3 regions of the Mesorhizobium sp. M0077 genome follow, and region 1 is predicted to be linked to each of the others. Evidence: riboswitches for the same ligand, from Rfam matches in the RefSeq annotation. Region 1 holds a riboswitch; each other region holds the start of a gene.
The links. A riboswitch is a leader RNA that binds a small molecule or an ion and turns the genes downstream of it on or off. The one in region 1 is predicted to bind cobalamin.
Positions count from the first base shown of each region.

Region 2: another riboswitch for cobalamin. It lies ahead of NKJ57_RS13895 (aromatic ring-hydroxylating oxygenase subunit alpha); the one in region 1 lies ahead of metE (5-methyltetrahydropteroyltriglutamate--homocysteine S-methyltransferase).
Region 3: another riboswitch for cobalamin. It lies ahead of NKJ57_RS25490 (DUF1636 family protein); the one in region 1 lies ahead of metE (5-methyltetrahydropteroyltriglutamate--homocysteine S-methyltransferase).

Region 1 is NZ_JAMYUL010000019.1:13,535-16,801, reverse strand. Features, by position in the region: gene metE (5-methyltetrahydropteroyltriglutamate--homocysteine S-methyltransferase) at 1-1,422, opposite strand, end outside; cobalamin riboswitch at 1,514-1,713, opposite strand; gene NKJ57_RS27080 (adenosine kinase) at 2,119-3,111, opposite strand; gene metK (methionine adenosyltransferase) at 3,220-3,267, opposite strand, start outside.
Region 2 is NZ_JAMYUL010000005.1:381,548-384,814, reverse strand. Features, by position in the region: gene NKJ57_RS13915 (ABC transporter ATP-binding protein) at 1-140, shown strand, start outside; gene NKJ57_RS13910 (DUF680 domain-containing protein) at 213-446, opposite strand; gene NKJ57_RS13905 (DUF680 domain-containing protein) at 517-720, opposite strand; gene NKJ57_RS13900 (DUF680 domain-containing protein) at 787-993, opposite strand; cobalamin riboswitch at 1,493-1,694, shown strand; gene NKJ57_RS13895 (aromatic ring-hydroxylating oxygenase subunit alpha) at 1,812-3,059, shown strand; gene NKJ57_RS13890 (FAD-binding oxidoreductase) at 3,097-3,267, shown strand, end outside.
Region 3 is NZ_JAMYUL010000016.1:45,199-48,465, reverse strand. Features, by position in the region: gene cobN (cobaltochelatase subunit CobN) at 1-329, opposite strand, end outside; gene cobW (cobalamin biosynthesis protein CobW) at 348-1,400, opposite strand; gene NKJ57_RS25490 (DUF1636 family protein) at 1,403-1,831, opposite strand; cobalamin riboswitch at 1,870-2,074, opposite strand; gene NKJ57_RS25485 (winged helix-turn-helix domain-containing protein) at 2,104-3,267, opposite strand, start outside.

The DNA of each region.
Region 1 (3,267 bases):
ATGAGCGGACCGCGCGCGGCGTACCTGCGGCGTCTGCGGGAAGGACCCGATTGTCGTCGTCGGGAACGGCGGCAGCCCGAGCGTGCCGGCCTGGACTCTGGAGCGCTCGCCAAAAGCGCTCTCTCGTCGTTTCATGCTATGGTCAATGCTGGCGATCCGCCCCTCAACAAGCGGGTCATGGATCTTCGTGGACGTCAAGCGAGTGGCGGCAGCCTCGGCAGAAGCTTTCAACGCGGCTGCCACCGCATCCCTGCCTTTGGAAAGGGCCCGGGCCAGCAAGACCAGCTCGTCGGTCTTCTGGGCCGCGAAGGCGAGCCACGACCTGATGTCGGCCTCGAGTTCCGTCTCCATGCGCAGGTCAATCGGCACATGCAGCATCGAGCAAGAAGGCGCGATTTCGACGCGGTCCAAGGGCCAGCCGGCGACGATCGGTTTGATGCGGTCGAGAATGGCGGGCAGGTTCGCACGCCAGACGTTGCGGCCATCGATCAAGCCGAGCGAGAGCACCAGATCCTTCGGAGCGAGCCGACCCACCGTTTCCAGCTGCTCGGGAGCGCGCACGAGATCAATATGCAGGCCGGCCAGGGGCAGAGAAACCGCGGTTTCGAGATTGTCTCCCAGCGACCCGAAATACGTAGCCAGCATGATCTTCAGCTCGGGCGCGGCTTTCGACAGCTGGCCATAGGCGAATTCGAACGCAGCTCGTTCGTTCGGGTTCAGATCGAGGACAAGCGCTGGCTCATCGATCTGCACCCAGTCGGCTCCCGACAGCTTCAGCCTCTGCAGGACTTGCTCGTAAACGGGCAGCAGCCGCGGTAGGAGCGCGATGGGACCGAACCCTTCGGCACGCGATTTCGCCAGCTTGAGGAAGGTGATGGGTCCAAGGATGACTGGGCGTGTGTGAATGCCGAGAGCTTTAGCCTCGAGGAAGTAATCGACCGGCTTCGATGACGAGAGGGCGAACGTCTGATCATCATCGAGTTCCGGCACAATGTAGTGGTAGTTGGTGTCAAACCACTTGGTCATTTCCATCGCGGTTACACCAGGTCCATGAGCCTCCTCCTGGTGACCAGCGTGTCCACAATCCTCCGTCTGACCCTGGTTGCCGCGCGCCATTGCGAAGTAGATGTCAAGTGGGACCTCGCCGCTATTCCAGCCGTACCGGGATGGAATGGCCCCGACCATGGCTGCGGTGTCGAGCACATGGTCGTAAAGCGAGAAGTCGTTCGACGGGATTTTCGACACGCCGCGATCGCGCTGCTCTTCCCAGCTAGCGGCTCGGAGCGCCTTCGACGTCGCAAGAAGGTCGCCAGCGGACGATGTTCCGGACCAGTAGCTTTCGAGGGCGAATTTCAGTTCTCGCCGACGACCGAAGCGCGGCACGCCGAGCGTTGCTACAGGAATTTGCTGAGAGACAGTCATGTCATACCCCGATGGTTGGGGGCGTCGGTGACAAGGAAGGCGCTAGCAGGCCGGCACGCCGGTTGCAGCGGCCACCGAGACACCCCGCCCGTGGACGTAATTCGCCGTGGCAGGTCTCTGGCTCGCGGGGTCATAGCCTCTACCCGTCTTCCCGAGGGTATTCGCCTCAGTGACATGAGTGGATTGGCTCGCCGCTAACAGTTGCGGGGGCAGCGCCGGCATCGCACCGGCTTCCCTCTTAGCTCCGCTGCGGCAGCACCGTACGCGAGAACCACAACAGCAGACAATCACAGCAACCCGCTCTTTGTCAATGACGCATAATGAAATGTTTATGTCGTTATATGGTCGCGTTTTACGCCTTTGTCTAGCATTGTGAAATATTCAGTCTGCTGCCCGCATTCGGCATCGTGGGACGTGATCGCAAGTCAAGTCCGACGGACGCCGCGAGTTCTCCGTTACCTCAGGAACCTTACTGGCCTTCCCCAAGCTGAGCTTCTGGAAAATGCTGGTGACGATCTGGATGACGGTGAATGCCGTCATGGCAAGCACGCCTTGCACCGCTCCTCCAGCGAGCTTCACGGCAGCAGCATGGGTCAGTTCTCCGAAGCGAATGGCTGTCGCTATCAGCGAGCTTTGACACAGTTCCGCCACTGCGGTCATCGCGTCAGTAGGGCGGGTGGTTAGTTGCCCGCGCATCTACAGCAACCCAGCCCCTTCCGCCTCGCGGCGCAAATTCTGCCTTGGCCTTGGGCCGATCTGCTGGATCACCAGGCCGGCCGCCAGCGAGCCAAGGTCGCCGCAGGTCTTGAGGTTGCGGCCCTGCGTGTAGCCATGCAGGAAACCGGCGGCGTAGAGGTCGCCGGCGCCGGTGGTGTCGACCAACTCCTTGATGGCGGTCGCCTCGATGACCACGGTCTCGTCGCCGCGCACGATCACCGAGCCTTTTTCGGAACGGGTGACGGCGGCAATCTTGCAGTCCTTGCGGATCTGAGCCAGCGCCTCGTCGAAGGATTTTGTCTGGTAGAGCGACTTGATCTCGTGGCTGTTGGCAAAGACGATGTCGACAGTGCCCGAGCGCATCAGCTCGAGGAACTCGTCGCGGTAGCGGTCGACGCAGAACGAATCCGACAACGTCATCGACACTTCGCGTCCGGCCTCGTGTGCGAGCTTCGCCGTCTGCCGGATCGCCTCCTTGGCGCGCGGCGGATCCCACAGATAGCCCTCGAAATAGCTAACCTTGGCGCCGGATGCCTTGTCGGCCTCGACATCGTCAGGGCCAAGCTCGACGCAGGCGCCGAGATAGGTGTTCATCGAGCGCTCGCCGTCGGGCGTGACGAAGATCATAGAGCGCGCCGTCGGCGGCTGGCCCTTGAGCGGCCTGGTGTCGAAGGCGACACCCTGTGCATGGATATCGTGCGCATAGATTTCGCCCAGCGCATCGTTGGAGACCTTGCCGAAGAAGGCGGCGCGTCCGCCGAAGCTGGCTACGCCGGCCGCCGTGTTGCCGGCACTGCCGCCGGAGGCCTCGATCGCCGGGCCCATGCGGCTGTAGAGCAGTTCGGCGCGGCGCGTGTCGATCAGGTTCATCGCGCCCTTGATGATGCCGTTGATCTCGAGGAATGCCTCGTCGCACTGGGCGATGATGTCGACAATGGCATTGCCGATGCAAAGCACGTCATAATCCGGCATCAATGTCTCCGCCAAAAAACCCGAGCCGGCTTCTCGCCACGCCTGCCAGGCGCGGGTCTGCCCGGTGGAAATGGGCTTTCCGCTTGCCAATCCGTTCGCCGGCGGCTCTCACGGGGCGGCGAGTCCTGCCTCGCGACGCAATTCGTCCGCCCTGTC
Region 2 (3,267 bases), on a different contig from region 1:
TGGTGACCAAGCTGCCCGGCAATGTCGAGGTCAAGCGCGGGGCAAAGCTGCGGCTGACCGCGGATGCCGGGGACCTGCACATCTTCGACGCCGATGGGCACTCCTTCTCGCTCAAGCCGGTGGAAGTGAAGGCGGCTTGAGATAGCTGCGTCGTACAGGCATGAAAAAAGAGCGGCGGGCTAGGCCCGCCGCTCTTTTTTAAGCTTCGGCTGTTAGTTGTTGCCGAACCGATCCCTGTCGCTGCTCTGAGGAACGAACTTCTGTTGGTCGTCCGACGAGTTCAGCAGCTTGTAGACCGCCGAGTTGGTGCCGGTCGACGAAGTGCGGGTGGTGTCGACGGCAGCGGCCGGCTGGTTGGCGCCATTGGAGCCATAATTGTCGCTGCCGGCAAAGGCAGCGCTCGAAACAGCCAGAACGGCTGCGGCGGCGAGAACGATCTTCTTCATTTTAGTCTCCTGAATTTTTCTGATGCCGCCAGCTGCAGCGGATAAGCCCGCCACGTGCTGGAAACCGGCTTTAGCGGCCGAAAAGGTTACGGTCGGCACCGTGGGCAGGCGCCTGCTCGGCTGGAGCCGACTTCTCAACCGAAGCCGTATGGCCACTATCGGTCGACGTAATCGCAGGCTGGTTGGCGCCGTTCGAACCGTAGTTGTCGCTGCCGGCGAAAGCGCTGCCGGAGATGGCCAAAACGGCGGCGGCAGCAAGGATGATCTTTTTCATTTCAAATACTCCTGAATTTTTTGGGATCCCGAGAGCGACGGGTTAGCCGCCCTTCTTTGGTCGGGATCAGCGATTGCCGTAGAGGTCGCGGTCGGCGCCCTGAACGACAGGCTGCTTGTCAGCGTGCGCCGGCTTCTGAATGGAAGCCGTATACGAGCTGTCGACCGAGACGGCTGGCTGGTTCGCACCATTGGAACCGTAATTGTCGCTACCGGCGAAGGCGCTGCCGGTGATCGCCAAAACGGCTGCGGCAGTGAGGATGATCTTTTTCATTTTTAGTACTCCAGTTTGTCTGTCCGTCTAGCGGCGTGTCTTGGGAGGAATTCGCGTCGTTCGGACAGCCCCGATGTGGGAAAGCCATAGGCTGGTTTCCAATCACGAAGTTGTTCCGTGTGGACCACGGTCCTGCACCTTGAAATTGTGCCAGGAAGTTCCTCTATGGTCATTTATCGCATTGTTTTCAGTCGCTTATGCCGAACCGAGTGGTTCGCTCCGATGTCGGTTTCCGGGCCGTCGTTCACACCGTCCTGCACGCATTGTCAACAGAAACGAACCGTTCGGTTCGATTAGAGATTGCTAATAGTAACTTTTCGATACCGTTGAGCCCTTTTTGCCCCCGATCGAACTGGATCCGCAGCGATTCGAAACGGCGATGATGGCGTCGCAAGAAACGTCTCAGCTCTTTGACCGGCGGCGGGGGGCGTATGCCGCGCGTGTCGCGCCGCATGGATATGATGTCGCTTTCATGCCGACGTCGCGATCGCTGCCGTGATTAGATGATCGCATCTCAGGTGCCGCTTCGTGACGACGCAGCGGAGAATTGGGAAGCCGGTCAGAATCCGGCGCTGCCCCCGCAACGGTGGTGGAGTTGAAGTCGCAACGGGAGACCACTGGGCAAGAGCCTGGGAAGGTGTCGCGATGGTCCGCAAGGACAACTCCAGAGCCCGGAAACCAGCCCGAGATGCATAGACTCGACTGATCGCGGTGGGCGGTCAAGAGGTGGATAGTGCATGTCCGGCGCCGCGCCGGCCTGCGTCCGATCCTTCCTCCATCACCACCAAGTTCAGTCCTTAAACCACGAGGACAGAACTATGGATACGCGCAACGACATGCTGAGGCTCCTGAACGGCCGCAAGCAAGGCTTTTCGCTGGAACAGCCCTTCTACACCGACCCGGACTATTTCAAGCTCGACATGGAGCTTATCTGGTATCGCGACTGGCTGTTCATCGGCCATGATTGCGAACTGCCGAAGCCCGGCAGCTATATCACCGTGCAGATCGGCGATTATCCGGTGGTGCTGGTCCGCGACCAGAAGGGCAACATCAACGCCTTTCACAATTCCTGCCGCCATCGCGGCAGCCGTGTCTGCAACACTGAGAAGGGCATGGCGGCAAAGCTTGTCTGCCCCTATCACCAGTGGACCTACGAGCTTGACGGCCGGCTGCTGTTTGCCCGCCAGATGGCCGACGGTTTCGACAAGAGCCAGTTCGGCCTGAAGCCCGTCGCCTGCGAGAGCGTCGGCGGCTACATCTTCATCTGCCTGGCGAAAGAACCTGCCGACTTTGCGCCGATGCGCGCCATGATAGAGCCCTACCTCAAGCCGCACCGGCTGAATGAAGCCAAGGTCGCCTTCGAGAGCACCATCATCGAGAAGGGCAACTGGAAGCTGGTCTGGGAAAACAACCGCGAATGCTATCACTGCGCCGGCAATCATCCAGAGCTGTGCAAGACATTCCCCGAAGCGCCGACGGTGACCGGCGTGCAGGGCGCCGACAGCGATCCGGAGATGCTGGCGCACTGGGCGAAATGCGAGGCGGCGGGCCTGCCGAGCAAGTTCCGCATCGATCCGGCCGGGCAATACCGCGCCACCCGCGCGCCGCTGCTGCGCGATGCCGTCAGCTACACGATGTCCGGAAAGCGCGCGGTGACGAAGAACCTGTCCGACACTGTTGCCGCCGACCGCATCGGCACCTTGATGCACTACCACTATCCGACGACCTGGAACCACATACTGATCGACCATGCGGTCACCTTCCGGGTGCTGCCGATCAGCGCCACCGAAACCGCGGTGACGACCAAGTGGCTGGTGCACAAGGATGCGGTCGAGGGGGTCGACTACAACCTTGAGGAGCTCACCCATGTCTGGACCGAGACCAACGACCAGGACCGCCGCATCGTCGAGGAAAACGCCTTTGGCATCCTGTCTCCGGCCTATGAGCCCGGCCCCTATTCGGAGCTGCACGAGGGCGGCGTGATCCAGTTCGTCGAATGGTACGCGGCCTTCATCGGCCCGCGCCTTGCCGAAGGCGGCCGGCCGGCGCTACGCAGCGTCGCGTGAGCTGGAGCAGGCGAAGAGGGACCAGAGGATGAATGCGATGACGGATCTTGGGCTCTATCGCCATCTTGACCAGATGGCGCCGTGGAACGATAGGCTGCAGGTGCTGGAAGTGATCGGCGTCAGCGACGAGGCGCCCGACGTCAAGACCTTCACCTTCCGCTCCGACAACCAGACCTGGTTCCGCTACAAGCCGGGCCAGTTCCTGACG
Region 3 (3,267 bases), on a different contig from region 1:
TTGATGCCACGTTCGCGAGCAGTCACCGCGAGTTGGTCGCAGCCATAGCGCCACCAGTCATAGCCGCCGAGGATGCGCACCAAGATCACCTTGGCCTGGCGGGCGACGCTGTCGATCCAGAGGTCCACGGACATGGGATGGCGCAGGTCGCGCAGCGCCGCCAGCCGCATCCACGGCAGGCGGGCGGCATCGGCCTTCCACGCCGCCGCGAGGCCGGCGAGGTCGCTGTCGGTGAAGGACAGCGCCACGATATCCGCCGGCGTCTGCCCGAGATCGACGGGCTCGGCGAGATCGTCGAGCGAGGCGGATGTGGTGGTGAGTATATGCATTTCGGCTCGTGGTTTGGATCAGCCGGCGAGTATACGCTCGATCGCCGGGCGGTTCAGTCCTTTCAGGCCAATGACGACAAGACGCGAGCGGCGGTCGTCCTCAGCCGCCCAGGCGCGGTCATAGTAATGATTGACGCGCGGGCCGACGGCCTGCAGCAAAAGCCGCATCGGCTTGCCGCCGACATCGACGAAGCCTTTCACACGCAGCACATTCTGTTCCTCGGCAACCGTGGCGACGCGCTTGGCCAGTTCGTCCGGGTTGGTGATCGAGGGGATGTCGACGATGAAGGTGTCGAAATCGTCATGCTCGTGGTCGAAGGCGCCGTCATGGTGCGATTTGCGGTTCTCGATGTCGTCCTCGACGGCGAGGCCGAGGCCGAGCAGCACCGAGGGATCGAGCTTGCCATGTGCGGTCGGCACGATCTTCACGGCGCGGGCGGAATGTTCATTGATGATGGCGTTGGCGCGGGCCGAACCGGGGGCGTCCATTAGATCGCTCTTCGACAGGATGATCAAATCGGCGCAGGCGATCTGGTCCTCGAAGACTTCTTCGACCGGATCGTCGTGGTCGAGCGTCTCGTCCTGAGCGCGCTGTGCCTGCAAAGCGTCCATGTCGTTGGCGACGCGGCCTTCGGCCAGCGCCGGGCCGTCTACCACGGCGATGACACCGTCGACGGTTACCCGGCTCTTCACGCTCGGCCACTGGAACGCCTGGACCAGCGGCTTGGGCAGAGCCAGGCCCGAGGTCTCGATCAGGATGTGGTCAACCTTCGGCGTCAGCGCGAGAATCTTGTCGAGGGCGGGCACGAAATCGTCGGCGACTGTACAGCAGATGCAGCCATTGGCGAGTTCGACGATGTTTTCCTCGGGGCAGGTGTCGATGCCGCAGCCTTTCAGGATTTCGCCGTCGATGCCGATGTCGCCGAACTCGTTGACGATGATGGCGATGCGCTTGCCCCCGGCGTTTTCCAGGAGATGGCGGACCAGCGTCGTCTTGCCGGCGCCGAGAAAGCCGGTGACGACGGTGCAGGGAACACGGGAGAGATTGCCGGCCGGGTTTGAAGCGTTCATCGTCAGTCCTTCAGCGTATCGAGGGGTGGGATGCGGGCAACGAGGCCGCGCTTGAGGCTATCGGGCCGGCCGCGCCACGGGATGAGGCCGTCGGCCGAAGTCGCGAAGAGCTTTGCGCCGGTGACGAGGTCGGCGCCGCTGGTTGCGGTCAGATCGCCGAAGACATAGCTCCAGCAGCCGTCACGCAGGATGGCAGCGCTCAGCCGGCGCTTGCAATTGCCGAGACATTCGGCGGTGCGGACGCGGATGTTGTCATCGGCAGCCGCGAGGCGCGTGTCGTCGGCCAGCAGTTCGCCGGCGCGGGGGTGAGCGTCTGAGCCGGTTTCATCGCGGCATGAGGCGCAGACGATGACGGTCACGCCAGCCAACGCGTCGCTATCGGCAGACGAAACATCCGCTGTGCCAGCCGAAAAACTGCTGTTCTGGTCCAAAAACCGTGCTCCTTGCCCGGAAACCCGCCAGGCGATCGGATACTTTGTCTCAGACGGCAGGTCTCCTGGCTCGCGGGTCATCGCCTTGGTTAGCCGCCTTCCCGGTGTTACCCAGTGGCTTTCGGCCTTGGCTCTTCGCTTACAGTTGCGGGGACAGCCGCGGATTTGGGATTTTCGTCCCGTACCGCATTCCCTCTTGGCCCTTGCCGTTGCGGGCAGGGGACCGTCTGGAACGGATTTAGGCTGTTGCGGGGAGTTGTGTCAACGCACGGCTACGACATGGCGATGTCGGCCAAAGGCTTCCCCAAATTGCCGGCCGGCGTCACTTCGACGCGCTCAAGGCCAAGCCAGCCCTGCATCTGCTTCAATTCCTCGAACAACTCTGCAGCTGTCTCCGGCGGCGCGCCGGGTTCGGCGTAGGCGGCGTGGACGCGCAGCACGCCGGCGGGACGGTCGGCCTTGAGGTCGACGCGGGCGACGATCTTGTCGCCGAGCAGGAAAGGCAGCACGTAATAGCCATATTGCCGCTTGTCGGCCGGGGTGTAGATCTCGATGCGGTAGCGGAAATCGAAGAGACGCTCGGTGCGCGCGCGCTCGAAGACCACCGGATCGAAGGGGGCCAGCAAGGCGCGGGCCTCGATCTTTCGCGGCAGGCGGGCGTCCCTATAGAGGTAAGCCGGCTTGTCCCAGCCTTCGACGTTTACCGGCAGCAGTTCGCCCATCTCGACCAGTTCCTCCAGCCGGCCCTTCATGTCGGCCGGCGACAAGCGGAAATAATCGCGCAGGTCACCCGACGTCGCGATGCCGTGGGCGCGGGCGGAAATGCGCAGCAATTCGCGGTGCGCGTCCTCGGCCGCCGGCACCGGCAGGTCGAGGATCGCCTGCGGCAGCACGCGCTCGGGCAGGTCGTAGAAACGCTCGAAGCCACGGCGGTGCGCCGTGGTGATGCGTCCGGCCCAGAAGAGCCATTCGAAGGCGTGCTTGGCGTGGCTCCAGCCCCACCAGCCGCCCGAACCTTTCTGGCCCTCCAGTGCCGAAGCGGCAATCGGGCCGCGCTCGGCGACCGCGCGGTAGATCTCTTCGATATAGGCGGCGTGCTCGCGGCCCCATTTGGCGAGGCCCAGATACATTTCGTCGCCGCTTTCAGCGCGCTGCATGCGCCAGCGCATCAGCGGGTAGGTCTCGACCGGCAGGAACGAGGCCTCATGCGCCCAGTATTCGAACACCGTGCGTTTGCGGGTGATGGCCGCATTGTCGAGCAAAGCCAGCGGGTAGGGGCCAAGCCGCGAATAGAGCGGGATATAGTGGGCGCGCACCACCGCGCTGACGGAATCGATCTGCAGCAAGCCGGTGCGCGACAGCACGCGGGCGAGGTGGCGGCGATCGGGCGTGCCGCCCGGGCGCGGATCGAGAAATCCTTGCGCGGCGAGCGCGAT